DNA from 3 places in the Corynebacterium aquatimens genome. Region 1 is predicted to be linked to each of the others. Evidence: riboswitches for the same ligand, from Rfam matches in the RefSeq annotation. Region 1 holds a riboswitch; each other region holds the start of a gene.

Region 1 (3,271 bases):
GCTCAAAGACATGGATGTGCCCAGCCCCATCGGGATGCTGCTGAACACGGAGATGTGGTTTAACCAGTTCTTCGGAATGCCGCGCAACACGCGCGTGGATGTGAAGTGGTACCTGTCTGACCACGGCACGACACCTAACGTGGCGTTTCCGGATTCCTCGGCATTCCTGGCTGAAATCTTCCGAGACTAGGCAGGCCGCGCTGCTGAGTTGAAGAATTCGTGGCCTGCACCATGTTGGCTAGCTAAACACGGTGAGTGTCTAACTTTCGGGGGGCGGTCCACGGGGATCAACGCGGTTGCGTGATTGGCAGTGCCAATCAGCGGTAGTTGCCGCGGAAACACGCTGGTCGCGCGGGAAAAAAATACGTGATTGGCACTGCCAATCAAATGAAGCCCACGAAATGAAGTCTATGTAACGGTTGACGCGGTGGTTTAGACTTAGCAGACAGAACCGACTTAATAGTCAATGTCTTATGAAGGTCGTATGAAGTCGGGCGGCGCGCACCCCGTGCAGTGCATGCCCGGAAGCGCGTCCGATGTGGAGGATCACCGTGAAGAAGATTATGGCAGCCGCACTCGCTGCGGCCCTGACGTTCACCACCGCTGCCCCGGTTACGCCTGGGGTGGCTGCAGCCGAAACGCCGACTGCCAGCAAAAAGTACTCGGAGATCTACCCAGTAACAATGTATGGCTCGGTCAAAAAGGCCGGACCGGTCACTCAATCGTTTGAAGTCACTGTTGATGACGGCATTGGCGGGAAGTCCGTCAAGGCAATTGAAGAGGTCACAGACAAGCGGAGCAGTCAAGAAAACGTCATCTTCACGTTGAAAACATATTCTGCCGGAAAAGCGAGGGGCGAAATAACCCTCGGTAACGAAGCGATCTACCCGGCGCAATTCTATGCCAGCTATGAAGTCACAATTGTTTACACCGATAACAGCAGAGCGAAGGCAACTGGCAGCCTCTCCATTGAGCCCATGGATACGTTGGTGGATCGGTCGAAGCCGCGAGAAGACACGCCTACAGGCGGCACCGGAAACCAAGGCGGCACGGGCAACCAAGGCGGCACGGGCAACCAGGGCGGCGGGAACGCGCTGAGCAGCGCGGATGGCACGCCAACAGAGTTGGGGCGCACGCTATCGATTGTTGGGGGGATTGTCGCGGCGTTGGCGGTTGTGTTGGGTGTGGGTGCGTTGTTTATGAATGCGCAGGTACCGTTCCGCAGGTAAGAAGAGCGTAATTCGCTTCGTTGTTGGCCCGCTGCGCTACTGTGTTATAAGGACACGGGGTGCCGCGGGTCTTGTGCGTGCGGCTGAGAAATACCCGTTGAACCTGATCCAGGTAATGCTGGCGAAGGGATGTTCGGGTGCATTGACCGCGCGTTTCTTCGTTGGCGTTTAAGAAATCGAACGAAGAATGGGAGCGGCAAATGACGGTGACAAATGCGGGTGCGGCGCAGCTTTTGGCAGCAGTGCGGGAGCAGACCCCTTTGGTGCAGTGCATTACTAACTCGGTGGTGACCAATTTCACGGCGAACGTGCTGTTGGCGTCGGGTGCGGCGCCGGCGATGACGGACATCGTGGGGGAGGCGGGTCTGTTCGCGGGTATCGCTAGCGGTGTGCTGATCAATCTGGGTACGCCGACGCCGGAGCAGCGGGAGGCGTCGCGTGAGGCAGTGGCGGGTGCCGCGGAGGCGGGCACACCGTGGGTGCTGGACCCGGTGGCTGTCGGCGCGTTGCCGGTGCGTACGGAGCTCGCCCGCGAGCTGGTCGCGGCTGGTCCGACGGCGATTCGTGGCAACGCCAGCGAGATCATGGCGCTTGCAGGTGCGGGCGCGGGCGGCCGCGGCGTGGAGTCTTCCGATGAGGTCGATGCCGCGGTGGAGGCCGCCGTCGCTTTGGCGCAGCAGTCCGGCGCGGTCGTTGCGGTGTCCGGACCGAAAGACTTCATCACTGATGGTCAGAACGCGGTGTGGGTAGATGGCGGTAGTGAGTTATTGACCAAGGTCACGGGCGGCGGGTGCGCGCTCGGCGCGCTGATCGCGGCATTTTTGGGGGCCCGCGGTGAGGCTTCGGCGCTCGAGGCGGTTGCGGCCACGCACGCGTTCTACTCGCTCGTCGCGGAGCGCGCCGCGGCGAAGGCTCACGGCCCCGGCACGTTCGCAGTCGCGCTTATCGACGAATTGTCGTCCGTGACCCCGGATGACCTCGCCGCGGTGACGAGCATCAGCGCAACGACAACGAGTGAGAACTAATGAATATTCCAGAAGGTATTTACCTGGTCACGGACAAGGCTTTATGCGGTGAGCGTGGCGTTGTGGAGACGGTCCGCCTGGCCGTTGACGGTGGGGTGACCACGGTACAGCTGCGCGATAAAGATGCAGGCCGCGATGATCTTGTGCGCCAACTCGAGGAGCTGGCGGGCGTAATTGATGGCCGCGCAACGCTCGTGGTCAATGACGCCTTAGACGCTGCGGTGGAAGCGCGTCGTCGGGGCATTCCTATCGACGGTGTGCACGTAGGCCAATCCGATGAGGACGCAACGGTGGCGCGTGCGCATCTCGGGCCGGACGCTGTCGTGGGCCTGTCGGCGAGCAACCGGGAGGAATTCGCTGAGATCAGCACCTGGCCTGCCGGAACGGTGGACTACGTCGGTGTTGGTGTTATCCGGCCGACGGCGACGAAGAAAAACCACCCGCCGGCGCTCGGCATCGAGGGATTCGGCGAGCTCACCCGCATTGCGCCGGTGCCGACGGTGGCGATTGGCGGTGTCGGTGCCGGAGACATCGTTGGCCTTCGCCAGGCGGGAGCGCACGCGGTGGCGGTGGTGTCCGCGATCTGTGCAGCAGAAGATCCCCGGGGTGTTGCTGAGCAAATGTCTGCCCTGTGGATAAGTGCTTAGGCACGTGTCCGGTGGTGTCACCCCCGGCCGATAGGATGCAGCCATGACTCACACGAGATCCCGGGTATCCCAGTTCTTTGCCATGGTGATGGCGCTGCTCACCGTCGCGGCGCTCGCGACAACACTCGCGGCGTGCAGCGACGGCGGCGCGGGCGAGGGGGAGAAGATCCTCTTCGCTCCGGACTGGACGCCGAACACGAACCAGACCGGGTTATTCGTGGCCAAGGCGAAGGGATTCTTCGAAGACACCGGGATCGACGTGGAGATCCTGCCGTACAACGAAGCCGGCACCGATGTTCTGGTGGACTCCGGCCAGGCGACGTTCGGGATGGGAACCCAGGATCGATTGACCATTGCCAAATCTGCGGGG
Region 2 (3,271 bases), 440 kb from region 1:
TGGCCGCCGACGCACGCAAGGACCTAGACCAACGACTCAATGATCTGCTGCGTGAGGAACGCGAACGCTACTACGCCATCACCGACCCGCTGCTGGAAGGCACCTCCGCCGAATCGATCCGTACCACCGCCGCGGAAGCGCGAGCCTCACTCAACGAACGCTTCCCCGGCATCCTCACCGCGGCCCCCCAACTGCAGCTTCCTCGCCCGACTGGAGGGGAGAACTAATGGCGCTTTTCAAACGTAAGACTCCCCTCGGCGACCGCCTTGCCGCGTTGGATGAGGCCGCCTCCATCGGCGCGCCCTACTTGCCCGCCAGCGAGGTTGACCGCTTCCGTTCCATCGCCCGCGCGGGCGCGGAACGCCGTGCCCTGTCTGCTGAACACACCGTCGTTGGGTTTTTCGGAGCCACCGGTTCCGGCAAGACCTCCCTGTTCAACGCAGTCGTGGGCGAAGACTTAGGCAAGGCAGCTGCGCGCCGCCCGACCACGTCGTCCCCTCTCGCGGCAATCTGGGGCCCGGAGGGGTCCGAAGCCCTGCTGGACTGGCTAGGGGTGGAGGACCGCCGCACCCGCCCGGGCGAGTTCGCCCCCGGCGCTGGCCCGCTCATCTTGCTCGACCTCCCGGACTTCGACTCGGTGGAGGCGTCCAACCGCGAAATCGCGCAGCGCCTCGCTGGACAAGTCGACGTTCTGGTCTGGGTCACGGACCCCGAAAAATACGCCGACAGCGTCATCCACGACCAGTTCATCCGCCCCCACGCCGGCCACGCCGAAGTCACCCTCGCCGTGCTGAACAAAGCAGATTTGCTGCACGTCGACGACGTGGATACGGTCGCGGGCAATTTTGAGCACTTGCTTATCGACGACGGCCTCACCCGCGTGTCCGTCATCCCTACCTCCACGCGCACTGGGGAGGGCATCGATACGCTGCGCAGCGCGATTGCAAAAGTCGCCCGCGCTCACACCGCCCAGACCGCCCGCATTGAGGCCGATATACGCGCGGTGACGGACGACTATGTACCGACGCGGGCGGCGGGTGGCGTCGATAAGCGAGCGAAGCGTGCCCTCGACGACACTTTGGCGAAAGCCGCCGGGGTCGAACGGATTTCTACGACCACCGCCGCGGCCTACCGCAAACGCCTGCATGAGCGCACCGGGTGGCTGCTGACCAGCTGGATCACGAAGTTCCGGCCCGATCCCCTGCGCCGCTTGGGTCTGCGGGAGGAGCCTGATGACGTGGGCGTGCACCGCACGTCGCTGCCGGAATTGGATGCCGCCGGCAAGGCGGTGGCGAACAAGGGACTGCGCGACTATTCCACGGCTGCCGCAGATGGACTGCCCCATGCGTGGTCCGCGGCGGTGGCAGACCGCACTGAGGAGATCTCCCAAGCACTGCCGGGCGAACTCGACCGTGCCGTCGCCCGCACTCGCCTCCCCGCTGAACCTTCGCGGGGATGGTTCCTTTTGACCGTGATCCAATGGCTCGCGCTGATCGCGGCGCTAGCCGGTGTTGTCTGGTACCTGCTGGTTGCATTCATACCGGGCGTTCTCGTGCCACTGCTTGGCAGCGAGCTCGTGCCCACGGTCGAAGGGTGGCCCATACCAACACTGCTGATCATGGCTGGACTCCTTGCGGGGCTGATCATTGGCCTGATCACCACCGTCTTCGGCGGAGTGATCGGCTCCGGCGTGAAGCGACGCACCCGGCAAGCTATGCGCAAAGAAGTGGCCGCGATTTCTCACGCGGCCGTTGTAGAACCGCTAGAGGGCATCCGCGCGGACTACGACCGTTTCGCCGCGGCCGTTGCCACCGCCGTCGGTTAAGGCGGGCCGTTACAACTCGCGTATGATTGCCCAACAAGACACGGGGTGCCCAGCCCCCTCTCAAAGGCCGGGCTGAGATCACACCCGTTGAACTTGAACGAACTCGAATTCGCGTAAGGATGTCGCTATGACTACTGCTATCCCCCGAGTCCTGTCCATCGCCGGCACTGACCCAACCGGTGGCGCTGGTATCCAGGCCGACCTGAAATCGATCGCCGCTGCTGGCGGATACGGAATGTGCGTGGTCACCTCCCTGGTGGCGCAAAACACCCAGGGGGTGCGCTCCATCCACACTCCACCGCAGGAGTTCCTGAAAGAGCAGCTCGACGCGGTCTTCGACGACGTTGAGGTCGACGCCATCAAGATCGGCATGCTGGGGGATGCCGAAACCACCGCCACTGTCAGTGAGGCCCTGGCCGGACGCGAAGTTCCGGTGGTCGTCGTTGACCCCGTGATGGTGGCCACCTCCGGCGACCGCCTGCTTAGCGAGGATGCCGAGGCTGCGCTGCGCCAATTCGTGCGCGACCACGCCACCGTGGTCACCCCGAACATCCCGGAGCTGGCCGTACTCACGGAGAACGAGCCCGCCGCGGACTTCGACGAAGCGGTAGAACAGGGCAAAGCGTACGCCGCCGCAACCGGGGTTGCTGTGTTGGTCAAGGGCGGCCACCTCAGCGGTGATGCCTCCAACGCGTTGGTCTCCCCCGACGGATCCGTCGAGGTTGCCCGCGTGCCCCGCGTGGACACGAAGAACACCCACGGCACCGGCTGCTCCCTGTCGTCGGCGCTGGCCACTCGCCTGGCGCTCGGCTCTGAGGCTGGGTCCGGGGCTGGTTCGGCCGCGGCGGTTCGCTGGGCTTCGGACTGGCTCTACGAGGCCATCGCTAACGCCGATGCGCTTGGAGTTGGCAAGGGCAACGGCCCCGTCGACCATTCCCACCGCGCGCGACGTCTTGCCGCTGCAGCGTCCACCCAGCCGTGGGACCTGTCCGGTGACCGCCCAGCGGGTGAGACCGGCCAGCTTCTTGCTGCCAAGATCCCGGCCGCCGGCCCCCACACCCAGGCTCTCTGGGACCGCGCTGCTGCCAAGGTCTGGCCCGACACGTTGAACTTGCCGTTCATCACAGCGCTGCGCTCCGGCGACTTGGCTGAAGACGATTTTGAGTTTTACTTGCTGCAGGACGCGCACTACCTGGAAGAGTACGCCCGCGCTTTGGCCCAGGTTGGAATCAAGGCCCACACCCCTGATGACCAGGTCTGGTGGGCTAACTCCTCCGCCGAAGCTATCCACGCCGAGGCTGAGCTGCACCGCACCTGGTTTGCCCAGCACGACCTGGATCACGCGTCGTCCCGGCCCAGCCCGGTTACCAACGCGTACACGGACTTCCTGGTGTCTGAAACCGCCGTGGAAGAATACGCTGTCGGCGCTGCGGCGGTCCTGCCGTG
Region 3 (3,271 bases), 690 kb from region 1:
GTACTTGTTGAAGCGCGCCTGGTAGATGGCGTTCATGGGGCCCAGGCCCATAGAAACCGTGGGGAATTCCCAGAACTTCGGCATGTCGTGCGGGTGCGGGTAGGACGGCAGACCACCCTGCGGGCGGGAGTGCTGTTGGCGGAAGCCATCCAGGTCATCCTCGCTCAGGCGACCCTCAAGGAACGCGCGGGCGTACACCCCCGGGGAAGCGTGACCCTGAACGAAGATCTGGTCGCCACCGTGCAGAGCGTCCTTGCCGTGGAAGAAGTGGTTGAAACCGACCTCGTAGAGCGCCGCCGCCGACGCGTAGGTAGAAATGTGGCCACCCGTCTTGATGCCGGGGCGCTGCGCACGGTGCACCATGATGGCTGCGTTCCATCGCATCCAACGACGGTAGCGCTTCTCCATCGCTTCATCGCCCGGGAACTCTGGCTCCATCTGCGTTGGAATCGTGTTCACAAAATCCGTCGACGTCAGCGATGGAAGCGGAACGCGGCGTGCCGACGCGCGCTCAAGCAAGCGCAGGATCAGATAGCGTGCGCGGTCCGAGTTGGAGTTATCCAGCAGCCCATCGAGGGACTCCATCCACTCGTTGGTCTCCTCCGGGTCCGAGTCGTGCATGTAGTAGGCGACACCGTCGCGGATCACCGGCATGTTGGAATCCGATCCAGCCCCAGGGGTGGTTACACCTGGCACGTTGAGATCGGGGTTTACCTCGTCAGACACTTCGCTTTCCTCCGTTGTGTATCTGTGTTTCGTAGTGGTGTCAGGGCCAGAGAGAACTCTGGCCAACACGTCACGGCCCAGCGTACGTAAAAGTCCACCTAAAAGTTGAGTATTTAAGTGGAGAAACCATAAGAAACTGGCTGTATTCTGTGCGATAAGGCTTTCTTGGATGCCTCACGTGCATCGGAACTAACAAGAATCCATCCAAGGGTCCATCTAAATCCACGCAGAAACCAAACAGAAAGGGACATAGTGAGCGCCGCTGGTGCCGAAAACTACGCAAAGAAGCTAGGGATTAACGCCGACGAAATAGTCGCAGAAATCGGCTGGGACGATGATTGTGATTCGGCTATCTCTGAAGCAATTGAGGACACCATCGGCGACGCCCTGATTGATGAAGACACCGATGAGCTGTGCGATGCAGTCCTGTTGTGGTTCCGCACTGAAGACGGCGACTTGGTTGATGCGCTGGTCGATGCAACCCGCAACTTGTCCGATGACGGCAAGATCTGGTTGCTCACTCCCGGCGCCAGCAAACCCGGCGCGGTTCACCCCGGCGATATCTCAGAGTCTGCGCAACTCGCTGGCCTCATCCAGACCAAGGCTGAGCGCCTCGGCGATTGGCAAGGTTCGTGCCTGACCAGCTCCGGCGCCAAAAAGTAGATACCGGAACAACGGAATGACTAATAAGGCTGCAGTCTCCCGAAGTGGGGGACCGCAGCCTTCTTATTTGTGCGCCATGACGGGCTCGAACCGCCGACCTACTGGGTGTAAACCAGTTGCTCTTCCAGCTGAGCTAACGGCGCGCGTGGGTGAAAGATTAACACGTTGCCCCACTGTCTCACAAAAGGGCAGGCCGTTTACGTATTTGCAAAGCCGTAACGGTTCGAAGGAATCTGGCTGGTATAACTTAAGGCACGTGACACGGGGTGCCCTGTCGCTCACTTCAGTAAATACGGCGTGAGTGGTTGGGGCTGAGATAAGACCCGTCGAACCTGATCCAGTTTGTACTGGCGGAGGGAATGTCGCGGTGCGTATCCGTCATGGCCTGGTCAAGGCCGATTTTTCCGGATGTGTCCCGGCATCTTCCGTCTTGAACAGAAAGACGAAGGATATGAACCGAGAATCAAACCCAGTGAAGAAGATGTGTGCGCTGGTCATGACCCTGTTCATGGCGGCGGGACTCGCTGCGTGTGCCGGCGGGGATGACGCAGCTTCCGGCGATGGCGCGACAAAGATCCGCTTTGCGCTTGACTGGACGCCGAACACAAACCACACTGGCCTGTACGTGGCTAAGAACAAGGGCTATTTCGAAGAAGCTGGCCTGGACGTTGAAATCCTGCCGTACAACGACTCCAACCCGGACCTCATGGTGGATTCCGGCCAGGCTGATTTTGGCATCAGCTTCCAGGACGCGGCCACGATTTCCATGGCCGCTGGGGCAAACATCAAGTCGGTTCTCGCCGTGGAGCAGACCTGGGCGACGGTGGTCAGCGTTCTGGCTGAGCGTGATGACATCAACACCCCGAAGGATCTGGACGGCAAGAAGTTCGGCAGCTTCGGTCTCCCGTCGGATGAGGCTGTCATGCGTGGCGTCATCCAGGCCGCCGGCGGTAAAGGTGAGTTTGAAAACATCACGTTGAATACCGCTGCATATGAAGCGCTGTACTCCGGTGACGTTGACTTCACCGTTCCCTACGTTGCGTGGGAAGGTATCGAGGCCGAGGACCGCGGCGTGAAGCTGAAGAACTTTACCTACACCGACTACGGTTTCCCGGACTGCTACCAAGTCATCGTCGTGGGCAATAATGACTGGCTCAAGGATCACCCAGAAGAAGCCAAGAAGTTCGTTCAAGCTCTGCAGCGCGGCTACGAAGACGCAGTGAAGGACCCCGATGGTTCCGCCGAGATTCTCCAGAAGGAAAACGCCGACCTTCTCACCGACCTGGACTTCCTCAAGCGCAGCCAGCGCATGTTGTCCAAGGACTTCATGCTCGACGACGAAGGCAAGTTCGGCCGCCAGAAAGAAGAGCGCTGGGCTGGGCTGGGTACGTTCCTCTACGACGCCGATCTGCTTGTCGACGACAAGAACAAGCAACTGACCAGCCCACCCAACTGGGCCGATTACTTCACCAACGAGTACCTCGCTGACTAGGGATCCCCGCGGGCCAATTCCGCGGGCGCTCCCCACGCCACAGCCATGCACCCGCGGGCCCTCCCGCGGGTTTTTCACGTCCACGAGATGGCCACTCCCAAGGCTGTTTATCCGCAGGCCTTCCCGGCCCGACCTCAACTAAGCTTTCGCATATGAGGGGTAAAGAAGGTGAGAGGGGAAACCGTCCTCCCAAATTCGGGAGCATTGACCGTTCTCGCCCAATGCAAACCAAAGACACCGCGCTGAGCCTTGCGAACCCTACAGGTGATCGAGAGAATTGTGTTCAGTCTTGTCACGCCTGGTTAATGAGGCTACGAGGATACAATGTGTCTGCTCTACCTGGCCTTTACGACCCGCCCGGAGTAGTAGGGTCTACAGCAGTCTTCAGCA

What was found. A riboswitch is a leader RNA that binds a small molecule or an ion and turns the genes downstream of it on or off. The one in region 1 is predicted to bind thiamine pyrophosphate.
Region 2: another riboswitch for thiamine pyrophosphate. It lies ahead of CAQUA_RS09735 (bifunctional hydroxymethylpyrimidine kinase/phosphomethylpyrimidine kinase); the one in region 1 lies ahead of thiM (hydroxyethylthiazole kinase).
Region 3: another riboswitch for thiamine pyrophosphate. It lies ahead of CAQUA_RS03480 (ABC transporter substrate-binding protein); the one in region 1 lies ahead of thiM (hydroxyethylthiazole kinase).

The regions. Positions count from the first base shown of each region.
Region 1 is NZ_CP046980.1:64,079-67,349, forward strand. It holds gene CAQUA_RS00200 (lipase family protein) at 1-190, shown strand, start outside; gene CAQUA_RS00205 (hypothetical protein) at 552-1,229, shown strand; TPP riboswitch at 1,275-1,376, shown strand; gene thiM (hydroxyethylthiazole kinase) at 1,430-2,254, shown strand; gene thiE (thiamine phosphate synthase) at 2,254-2,901, shown strand; gene CAQUA_RS00220 (ABC transporter substrate-binding protein) at 2,945-3,271, shown strand, end outside.
Region 2 is NZ_CP046980.1:2,144,652-2,147,922, forward strand. It holds gene CAQUA_RS09725 (GTPase family protein) at 1-227, shown strand, start outside; gene CAQUA_RS09730 (GTPase) at 227-1,825, shown strand; TPP riboswitch at 1,857-1,962, shown strand; gene CAQUA_RS09735 (bifunctional hydroxymethylpyrimidine kinase/phosphomethylpyrimidine kinase) at 1,953-3,271, shown strand, end outside.
Region 3 is NZ_CP046980.1:751,112-754,382, forward strand. It holds gene aceE (pyruvate dehydrogenase (acetyl-transferring), homodimeric type) at 1-654, opposite strand, end outside; gene CAQUA_RS03470 (DUF3052 domain-containing protein) at 979-1,389, shown strand; tRNA gene CAQUA_RS03475 (tRNA-Val) at 1,460-1,532, opposite strand; TPP riboswitch at 1,642-1,766, shown strand; gene CAQUA_RS03480 (ABC transporter substrate-binding protein) at 1,841-2,881, shown strand.